DNA from 2 places in the Rhizobium sp. 9140 genome. Region 2 is predicted to be linked to the other one. Evidence: predicted binding sites of a transcription regulator. Region 2 holds the regulator's gene; the other holds the start of a gene.
The links. Region 2 encodes PhoB, which activates phosphate uptake and scavenging genes when phosphate is short. Its sites were predicted from a motif close to TGTCATNNANCTGTCAT; they were not measured.

Region 1 (4,691 bases), 1.3 Mb from region 2:
GATGCCGAAGCGCTTGATCTCCTCCGCCGCCATGATGGTCTTCTGCGCGATCTCTTCCGAGGTCGGGTTGAACGTCACAAAAGTGTCGGTGAAGAAGGTCGCGCCGTGCTGGGAGATCAACAGGCTCATGGCTGAGAAATCGAGTGCGCCCGGCCGTTTGCCGATGATCTGCGAGATATCGCGCAGGTGGCGGCTGTAGCGGCCTTCGAGGCCGCAGATCAGCGCATCGGCCTCGCCGCGCTTCAGCGCGATTGCGCCGATGACGGTGTAGTTGGTGCGCACGATGGTGCGGGCGGCTTCCGGGATGACGCCGAGGCGACCGACCAGCGAGAGATACTGGTCGACGTAATCCTTGAAGCGACGGTCGCTTTCCGGATTGATCACCTCGAAATCGGTTTCCGGGCGGATGCGCAGGCCGAAGCGCTTGAGGCGCGATTCGATGATCTGCGGGCGACCGATGAGGATCGGCAGAGCCGTGCCTTCCTCCAGCAGCACCTGCGCGGCGCGCAACACGCGCTCGTCCTCGCCTTCCGAGAAGATGACCCGCTTCTTCTCGGCGGCCTTCGCCAGCGTGAAGATCGGCTTCATGATAAAGCCGGAGCGGAACACGAAGCGGTTCAGCTGGTCGAGATAGGCATCGAAATCAGTGATCGGCCGCGCGGCGACGCCGCTCTCGGCCGCAGCTTTGGCGACGGCCGGGGCGATGCGCAGGATCAGGCGCTGGTCGAAGGGCGAGGGGATGAGATAGTCCGGGCCGAAGATCGGCGTTTCCTCGGAATAGGCGCGGGCGGCGACATCCGACGGTTCCTCGCGGGCGAGACCGGCGATGGCGCGGACGGCGGCCATCTTCATTTCCTCGTTGATCGTCCGCGCGCCGCAATCGAGTGCGCCACGGAAGATGTAGGGGAAGCAGAGGACGTTGTTGACCTGGTTGGGGAAATCCGACCGGCCTGTGCAGATCATCGCGTCCGGCCGCGCCGCGCGGGCGAGATCGGGCATGATCTCCGGGTTCGGGTTGGCGAGCGCCATGATGAGCGGGCGCTCGGCCATCTGCACCAGCAGGTCCGGCTTCAGCACGCCGGCCGCCGACAGGCCGAGGAAGACATCGGCATGGGCGATGCTGTCGGCCAGAACCCGGTTGTCGCTCTTCTGGGCGTAGATCGATTTCCATTCGTCCATCAGGACTTCGCGGCCCTCGTAGACGAGGCCTTCGAGATCGTGGACCCAGATGTTTTCGCGCCTTGCGCCGAGTTCGACCAAAAGATTGAGGCAGGCAAGGGCAGCGGCACCGGCGCCGGAGGTGACGATCTTCGCCTTGGCGATGTCCTTGCCGGCGAGCTCGAGACCGTTGAGAATGGCGGCGGCGACGATGATGGCGGTGCCGTGCTGGTCGTCGTGGAAGACGGGAATGTCCATCTTCGCGCGCAGCTGGCGCTCGACCTCGAAACATTCGGGCGCCTTGATGTCCTCAAGGTTGATGCCGCCGAAGGTCGGTTCCAGCGCCGAGACGACGTCGACCATGCGGGAGATTTCCGGCGCATCGATCTCGATGTCGAACACATCGATGCCGGCGAATTTCTTGAAGAGGACGGCTTTGCCCTCCATCACGGGCTTGGAAGCGAGCGGGCCGATATTGCCGAGGCCGAGCACGGCCGAGCCGTTGGAGACGACGGCGACGAGGTTGGCGCGCGCCGTGTATTCGGCAGCCATCGACGGGTCGTCGCGGATGGCGAGACAGGGTGCGGCCACGCCCGGGGAATAGGCGAGCGCGAGGTCCCGCTGGTTGCCGAGCGGCTTCGTCGCCTGGATCTCCAGCTTGCCGGGACGCGGATATCGGTGGAAGAACAGCGCCTGTTCGTCAAGGTCGCCGCCGGCCGGTGTCTTCGGTGTCTTGGTGTCTTCGCCGCTGCTCATCGCGTCAGTACCCTCTTTCAGAACGGGGTTCTTCTGGCACGAATTCGCCGGTGCGTACAGTTCGCGGCTCAGGTTTTGGCAGGCTTCTCACATTCACGTGTTGTGTTGTCATGCTCCTGAAACAGGAGTCTGTTTTCAGGAACAGCAGGATCTGAAACCCGGAGAGGACCGATGGACCAGAGAGTGAGCGAGCCCGCCGTCCGGCATTTCCGGACCCTGTTCATTTCCGACGTGCATCTGGGCTCCAAGGCCGCGAAGACGGATTACCTTCTGGATTTCCTGCGCCTGCACGATGCCGATACCATCATCCTCGTCGGCGACATCGTCGATGGCTGGCGGCTGAAGCGGTCGTGGTACTGGCCGCAATCCTGCAACGACGTGGTGCAGAAGCTGCTGCGCAAGGCGCGCAAGGGTACGCGCATCATCTATATCCCCGGCAATCACGATGAGTTCCTGCGGGCCTTCCCCGGCATGCATTTCGGCGGCATCGAGGTGGCTTCGCGCCATATCCACGAGAGCGCCGACGGGTTGCGTTATCTCGTGCTGCACGGGGACGAGTTCGACGTGGTCGTGCGCAATGCGCGTCTGCTCGCCTATCTCGGCGACTGGGCCTACGACATGGCGATCGTCATCAATATCGGCCTTGCCGCCGTGCGCCGGCGGCTCGGCATGCCCTACTGGTCGTTTTCAGCCTGGGCGAAGCAGCAGGTCAAGCACGCCGTCAACTTCATCGGCGAGTTCCAGACGGTCGTGGCCGCGGAAGCGCGCAAGGCCGAAGCCGACGGCGTCGTCTGCGGGCATATCCATCATGCTGTCATCGAGGATATCGACGGCATCCGCTACATGAATTCCGGCGACTGGGTGGAGAGCTGCACGGCGATCGCCGAGCATGCCGACGGGCGGATGGAGCTGATCACCTGGAACGTGCTGGCCGGCGCACCGCAGCCCGCAGAGGACAGCAGCGAGGCACAGGCTTTGGTCGGGTCGTTTCTGGCGCGGCAGGCTGCCTGAGACGGGGCGCTGCCGGAAACAGCCGGTGACGGTCATCTCCCCGTTTCCGGGAGAGGTTCGCACTGGCGCGGTCTACCCGGGCCATGATAACCGGCTGGATCGACATCAGGTCATCCCCAATGGATTCTCCCTCTTCGCCACGGCTCAACGAGCCGGCGCCGCCTTCGCGATTCGTGGCGCGGATCGCGCTGCTCTTCAGCGCGCCGCTGTTCATCAACGGGTTTGCGCTGCCCTTCTTCCCGGTCTGGCTGGCGTCGCTGTCCTTCGATGCCGCGCAGATTTCGGTGATTCTGGCCGTTCCCATGTTCGTGCGGGTGTTCTCAGCGCCGGTCGCGGGCATGATTGCGGATGCGCTGGGGGAACGGACGCGGCTGCTGTTCTGGTCGGCCGGCCTGTCGCTGCTGACGGCGCTCGGGCTGTTCGTGTCCCATGCGTTCTGGGCGGTGCTCGTCATCTACACGCTGCAGGGCGTGGTCTATTCGCCCTATGTGCCGATCGTCGAGGCGGTGGCGCTGACGGGCGTGCGGCGCTGGGGTTTCGATTATGCGCGGATGCGGCTCTGGGGCTCCATCGCCTTCATCTGCGCGACAATGATCGGCGGCGCGCTGATCGGCCGTTTCGGCGCGATGATGGTGCTGCCCGGGATGACGGTGGGCTTCGTCGCCATGGTGGCGGTTACGTTCCTTGCACCGCGCGTCGGCGCGCCGCGGCGTCCCTCAACGCTGACGACGCTGGCCGAGCCGCCGCCGAAGGCGCTGCGCGCGCCCGACATCCAGATGCTGCTGATGGGCGTCGGGCTGGTCAACGGCAGCCACGGCATGCTGTTTGCGTTTTCGGCGCTTTACTGGACGAGCATCGGGTTCTCGGGAACGGACGTGGGGCTTCTCTGGAGCGCCGGCGTCGCGGCTGAGATCGCGATGTTCGTGGCCGCGAAGGTCATCCTCGTGCGGGTCAGTCTCTGGGCGATGATCTTCTCGGGCGCGGGGCTTGCCATTCTGCGCTGGCTCGTCTTTCCGCTCGATCTCGGCTTCTGGGGCTATTTCGCGCTGCAATGTTCCCACGCCTTCACCTATGCGATCATGCATACGGGGCTGCAGACCATGCTAGTGCGGCGCGTGGCCGAGCGGCAGGAAACGGCGGCGCAGGGCATGTACTTCTTCTATACCGGTATTTTCACGGCGCTTTGCACCTTCGTCTCCGGCATCTTCTACGGCTGGTTTGGCGTGCACGGCTTCCTGTCCATGGCGGTCGCCGCCTTCATCGGCTTTGCGCTTCTCATCGCCGCCTGGACGCTTCAGCCCCAGAGTTCCGGCTCCAGCGGCATCAGCAGCGAGCCTTCGTAGCGCAGGCCGGGCTCGCGGTCGCGTGCAAGGAGCAGCGGGCCGTCAAGGTCGACGAAGGCGGCGCCCTGCGCGACGAGAGCCGCCGGCGCCATGGCAAGCGAGGTGCCGACCATGCAGCCGACCATGACGTCGAGGCCGAGGGCGCGCGCTTGGTTGCGCATGTCGAAGGCGTGGGTGAGGCCGCCGGTCTTGTCGAGCTTGATGTTGACGGCGTCGTACCTGCCGGCGAGGTGATCGAGATCCGCGATGGTGTGGACGCTCTCGTCCGCGCAGACGGGGACGGGGCGGGGTACACGGGCGAGGATGTCGTCATGGCCCGACGGCAGCGGCTGCTCGATGAGCGCGATGCCGGCTTCCTCGCAGACAGCGAAATGCGCCGCCAGATTGTCCTCCGTCCAGCCTTCGTTCGCATCGAGGATGATG
Region 2 (4,691 bases):
CACGGGCAAGATCACGCTCGACGGCGGTGATATCTACGATCCCTCGATCGACGTCGTCGAACTGCGCGCCCGCGTCGGCATGGTTTTCCAGAAGCCGAACCCGTTTCCGAAGTCCATCTATGAAAACGTGACCTACGGGCCGAAGATCCACGGTCTCGCCCGCACCAAGGCCGAACTCGACGCCATCGTCGAGCAGAGCTTGCAGAAGGCCGGTCTGTGGAACGAGGTCAAGGACCGCCTGCACGAGTCGGGCACCGGCCTTTCCGGTGGCCAGCAGCAGCGTCTCTGCATCGCGCGCGCCGTTGCCGTCAGCCCCGAAGTCATCCTCATGGACGAGCCCTGTTCGGCGCTCGACCCGATCGCCACCGCCAAGGTCGAGGAACTGATCCACGAGCTGCGCGCCAACTACACGATCGTGATCGTCACGCACTCCATGCAGCAGGCAGCCCGCGTCTCGCAGCGCACCGCCATGTTCCACCTCGGCAATCTTGTCGAGGAGAACGACACCGACAAGATGTTCACCAATCCGGATGACCAGCGCACCCAGGATTACATCATGGGCCGCTTCGGCTGATCGGTCGCCCGACCGACAGCCTTGTGCCCGTGACCGAACTCCAAGGACAGGATCCATGGCAACCCATATCGCATCCGTCTATGACGAAGACCTGAAATATCTGAGCCGCCGTATCTCCGAGATGGGTGGCCTTGCCGAGCAGATGGTGGCCGAATCCGTTCGCGCCCTCGTCAATGCCGATCTGGGTCTTGCCCAGAAGGTCATCTCCGACGACGTCGTGCTTGACGACGCCGAGCGCCAGATCGGCGAGAAGGCGATCGTGACGATTGCCAAGCGCCAGCCGATGGCGGCCGACCTGCGCGAAATCATGGGGTCGATCCGCATTGCGGCCGATCTGGAGCGCGTGGGCGATCTCGGCAAAAATACGGCCAAGCGCGTCATCGCCGTCTCCAGCGCCAGCCTGCCGCGGCAGCTGTCCCGCGGCATCGAGCATCTGGCCGAGTTGACGCTGATGCAGCTGAAGGAAGTGCTGGATGTCTACGCATCCCGCTCGGCCGAGAAGGCAAAGGCCATTCGCGAGCGTGATAGCGAGATCGACGCGATCTACACCTCGTTGTTCCGCGAGCTTCTAACCTACATGATGGAAGACCCGCGCAACATCACGCCCTGCACGCATCTCCTGTTCTGCGCCAAGAACATCGAGCGCATCGGCGACCACGCGACCAACATCGCCGAGACGATCTACTACATGACGACCGGTGCGCAGCCGCTGGGCGAACGTCCGAAGGACGACTCGTCGAACACCGTCGGCGCACTCGCCACCTGAGCGAGCGGCGCGGGAGCCGAAATGCTCCTGCGCCGTTGCTTCCGGTCTCGATGCCGGCGGACGTTCGGCTGAAGGATATGCAGCCATCCGGTGGCCTCTGCGCCGCGCATGAACTGTCAACGATGATCGCCGCCCTCGGGTTCTGGCGAAAGCCTTGTCGCGTGACAAGGAGACTACGGAGTCCAGAAATGCAGCCGAAAATTGCCGTTGTCGAAGATGAAGAAGCGCTGAGCGTCCTCCTGCGTTACAATCTTGAGGCCGAAGGCTTCGATGTCGACACCATCAACCGGGGCGACGAGGCAGAGGTGCGGCTGCAGGAGCGGCTGCCCGATCTTCTGATCCTCGACTGGATGCTGCCCGGCGTTTCCGGCATCGAGCTCTGCCGTCGCCTGCGCCAGCGCAGCGAAACGGAGCGCCTGCCGATCATCATGCTGACGGCGCGGGGCGAAGAGAGCGAGCGGGTTCGCGGCCTTGCCACTGGCGCCGACGACTATGTCGTGAAGCCATTTTCGACGCCCGAGCTGATCGCGCGCGTGAAGGCCATGCTGCGCCGTGCGCGTCCCGAAGTCCTGTCCTCGCTTCTGAAATGCGGCGATATCGAGCTGGACCGCGAAACCCACCGCGTTCACCGCAAAACCCGCGAAGTCCGCCTCGGGCCGACGGAGTTTCGCCTGCTCGAATTCTTCATGGCCTCGCCCGGTCGCGTCTTCTCCCGCTCGCAGCTTCTCGACGGCGTCTGGGGTCATGACATCTATGTGGACGAACGCACCGTCGACGTCCATGTCGGCCGCCTGCGCAAGGCCCTCAATTTCTCCAACATGCAAGACGTCATCCGCACGGTCCGCGGCGCAGGCTACTCGCTGGAAAGCTGATGATATGACGCTTTGCTCCCGAAGCATAACGTCTTCGAGGGCTGCATCGCTGTCGATTGCCCAGGTCCGGTGCAGACGAAGCATCCTTCATCATCCATAACGCAAAAGGCCTTCTTCACAGAACGAAGAAGGCCTTTTCGTTGTGGTCTACCAGGCGTTTATCGCGCGCGGCGACGTTCTGCCGAGGGCTGGTAGGCCAGCTTGGCGTGGAATGTGCAGTAGGGCGAGGTATCCGGAGAGTCGTTGCCGCAGAAGTGGAATTCGTCCTTCATGGGATCGCCGATCGGCCACTTGCAGGTGCGGTCGGTAAGCTGTGTCAGAACGAGCTTGCGCGACATCGGTACGACGACATTGCTGCCCGTTGCGCCGCTCGTCCCGCTGCCGGTCACCGTCAGTGCGGTTTCCGGTGCGAAGGCGCCTTCGGAATCCGCGTTCACGTTCATCGTGTTGACCGGGCGTGCCATGGGACGCAGCGGTGCTGCGCGCGGGGCGGCGTTGGCGACGACGGCTTCCGGCGCTGCCGGGCGTGCGGCAACGACCGGACGCTTCGGGCGGTTTGCGCTCGGGGCGGCACCACCGGCTTTCGCACGACCGGGAAGCGACAGGCGATGAACCTTGCCGATAACGGCGTTACGGCTGACACCGCCGAGCTGTGCCGCGATCTGGCTCGCGCTCAACCCCTCGGCCCAGAGCTTCTTCAGTCTCTCAACCCGCTCGTCAGTCCAATTCATGGTCGTCTCCGTTCCAGGCCGTTCATGAAGGACGAATCCCTCACCGCGCCCCGGATGGCTCCGAAGCTGCAACGCCTTGACTCTTTTGGTGACTAGGTCCGCCGCATGCGTCTAGCAATTATTTGCTAACCTAGAGACGGGGTGACTCCCTGACAAGAGTCCGGGGAATCGACCCGAATCGATTTTTGGGTTTTCCCCAACTTGCTGTCACCGCGTGATATATTTGCAAGGCCTTTTCTCCAGAAAGCATCGCGCCCGAAAAACGCGCGACAAGGCCGTAATTCCGGGACTTTTGTTGACAGCAGCACCTGAAATACCGATAGTGCGCTCGCCGCCGTCAGGGCGGTATTTTTCATTCCGGGCCGGCACTGCCGGTCTCTGCAAAACAGATCGAACCTTCCCGCAGACCGCGCGGACAGGACGAGGAGATTGGCACGATGGCCGAGGCAACCCCACTTTACGAGACCTACATGCGCGCGCCGCTGCGCTTCGAGCGCGGCGAGGGTGTCTGGCTGGTGGCGGAAGATGGCGCGCGCTATCTCGATTTCGCTGCCGGCGTCGCGGTCAATTCACTTGGCCACGCCCATCCGCATCTGGTGGCGGCGCTGAAGGATCAGGCCGAAAAGGTCTGGCATCTGTCGAACCTCTACGAGATTCCCGGCCAGGAAAAGCTTGCCAAGCGCCTGACCGACAACACGTTTGCCGACAAGGTCTTCTTCACCAACTCGGGCGCGGAAGCGCTGGAATGCGCCATCAAGACCGCGCGCCGCTATCAGTTCGCCAAGGGCCGGACGGAGCGTTTCCACGTCATCACCTTCGAAGGCGCGTTCCACGGCCGCACGCTTGCGACGATCGCAGCCGGCGGGCAGGCAAAGTATCTCGAAGGCTTCGGTCCCAAGGCGCCCGGCTTCGTGCAGGTTCCCTTCGGCGATCTCGATGCCGTCAAGGAGGCGATCACCGAGGAAACGGCTGCGATCCTGATCGAGCCGATCCAGGGCGAGGGCGGCATACGCCCGGCGCCCAAGGCTTTCCTGCAGGCGCTGCGCGACCTCTGTGACGAATACGGGCTGATGCTGATTTTCGACGAAGTCCAGTGCGGCGTCGGTCGTACCGGCAAGCTCTTCGCCTATGAATGGTCCGGTATTACACCGGATATTCTGGCGGCGGCCAAGGGTATCGGCGGCGGCTTTCCGCTTGGCGCCTGCCTTGCGACGGAAGAGGCCGCCTCCGGCATGGTTGCCGGCACGCATGGCTCCACATATGGCGGCAACCCGCTCGCCATGGCCGTCGGCAATGCCGTGCTTGACGTGGTTCTGGGCGACGGCTTTCTGGAACACGTGCGCGATGTTGCGCTCGTCTTCCGCCAGGGCCTGGCGTCGCTTGCCGACCGCTTCCCAGATGTGATCGAGGAAATCCGCGGCGAAGGCCTTATGCTCGGCATCAAGGCGGTGGTTCCCTCGGCAGATCTGCTGAAAGCGATCCGGGCGGAAAAGATGCTGGCGGTGCCTGCTGGCGAAAACGTCATTCGCCTGCTTCCGCCGCTGATCACCACAGCAGAGGAAGCCCGCGAGGGTCTTGCTCGCATCGAGCGCGCCAGCGAGACGCTGACGGCCGTGAAGCAACGCGCGACCGCTTAAGGTCGCGCCCCTACTGACAACCAGAATCACCGACACCCCAGGCCCTGACAGGGGGCTGAAAGCCCTAACGGGACAAGGACAGGACACCGCATTTCCATGGCTGATACCCGG

Region 1: GA0004734_RS12075 (UDP-2,3-diacylglucosamine diphosphatase) is a predicted target of PhoB. The motif match lies at 2,021-2,037, and genes of this name have one in related genera.

Annotation. Positions count from the first base shown of each region.
Region 1 is NZ_FJUR01000001.1:2,561,424-2,566,114, reverse strand. It holds gene GA0004734_RS12080 (NADP-dependent malic enzyme) at 1-1,914, opposite strand, end outside; gene GA0004734_RS12075 (UDP-2,3-diacylglucosamine diphosphatase) at 2,086-2,925, shown strand; gene GA0004734_RS12070 (MFS transporter) at 3,045-4,268, shown strand; gene dgcA (N-acetyl-D-Glu racemase DgcA) at 4,220-4,691, opposite strand, start outside.
Region 2 is NZ_FJUR01000001.1:1,212,185-1,216,875, forward strand. It holds gene pstB (phosphate ABC transporter ATP-binding protein PstB) at 1-574, shown strand, start outside; gene phoU (phosphate signaling complex protein PhoU) at 630-1,340, shown strand; gene phoB (phosphate regulon transcriptional regulator PhoB) at 1,529-2,212, shown strand; gene GA0004734_RS05645 (GcrA family cell cycle regulator) at 2,371-2,943, opposite strand; gene GA0004734_RS05650 (aspartate aminotransferase family protein) at 3,381-4,580, shown strand; gene argF (ornithine carbamoyltransferase) at 4,677-4,691, shown strand, end outside.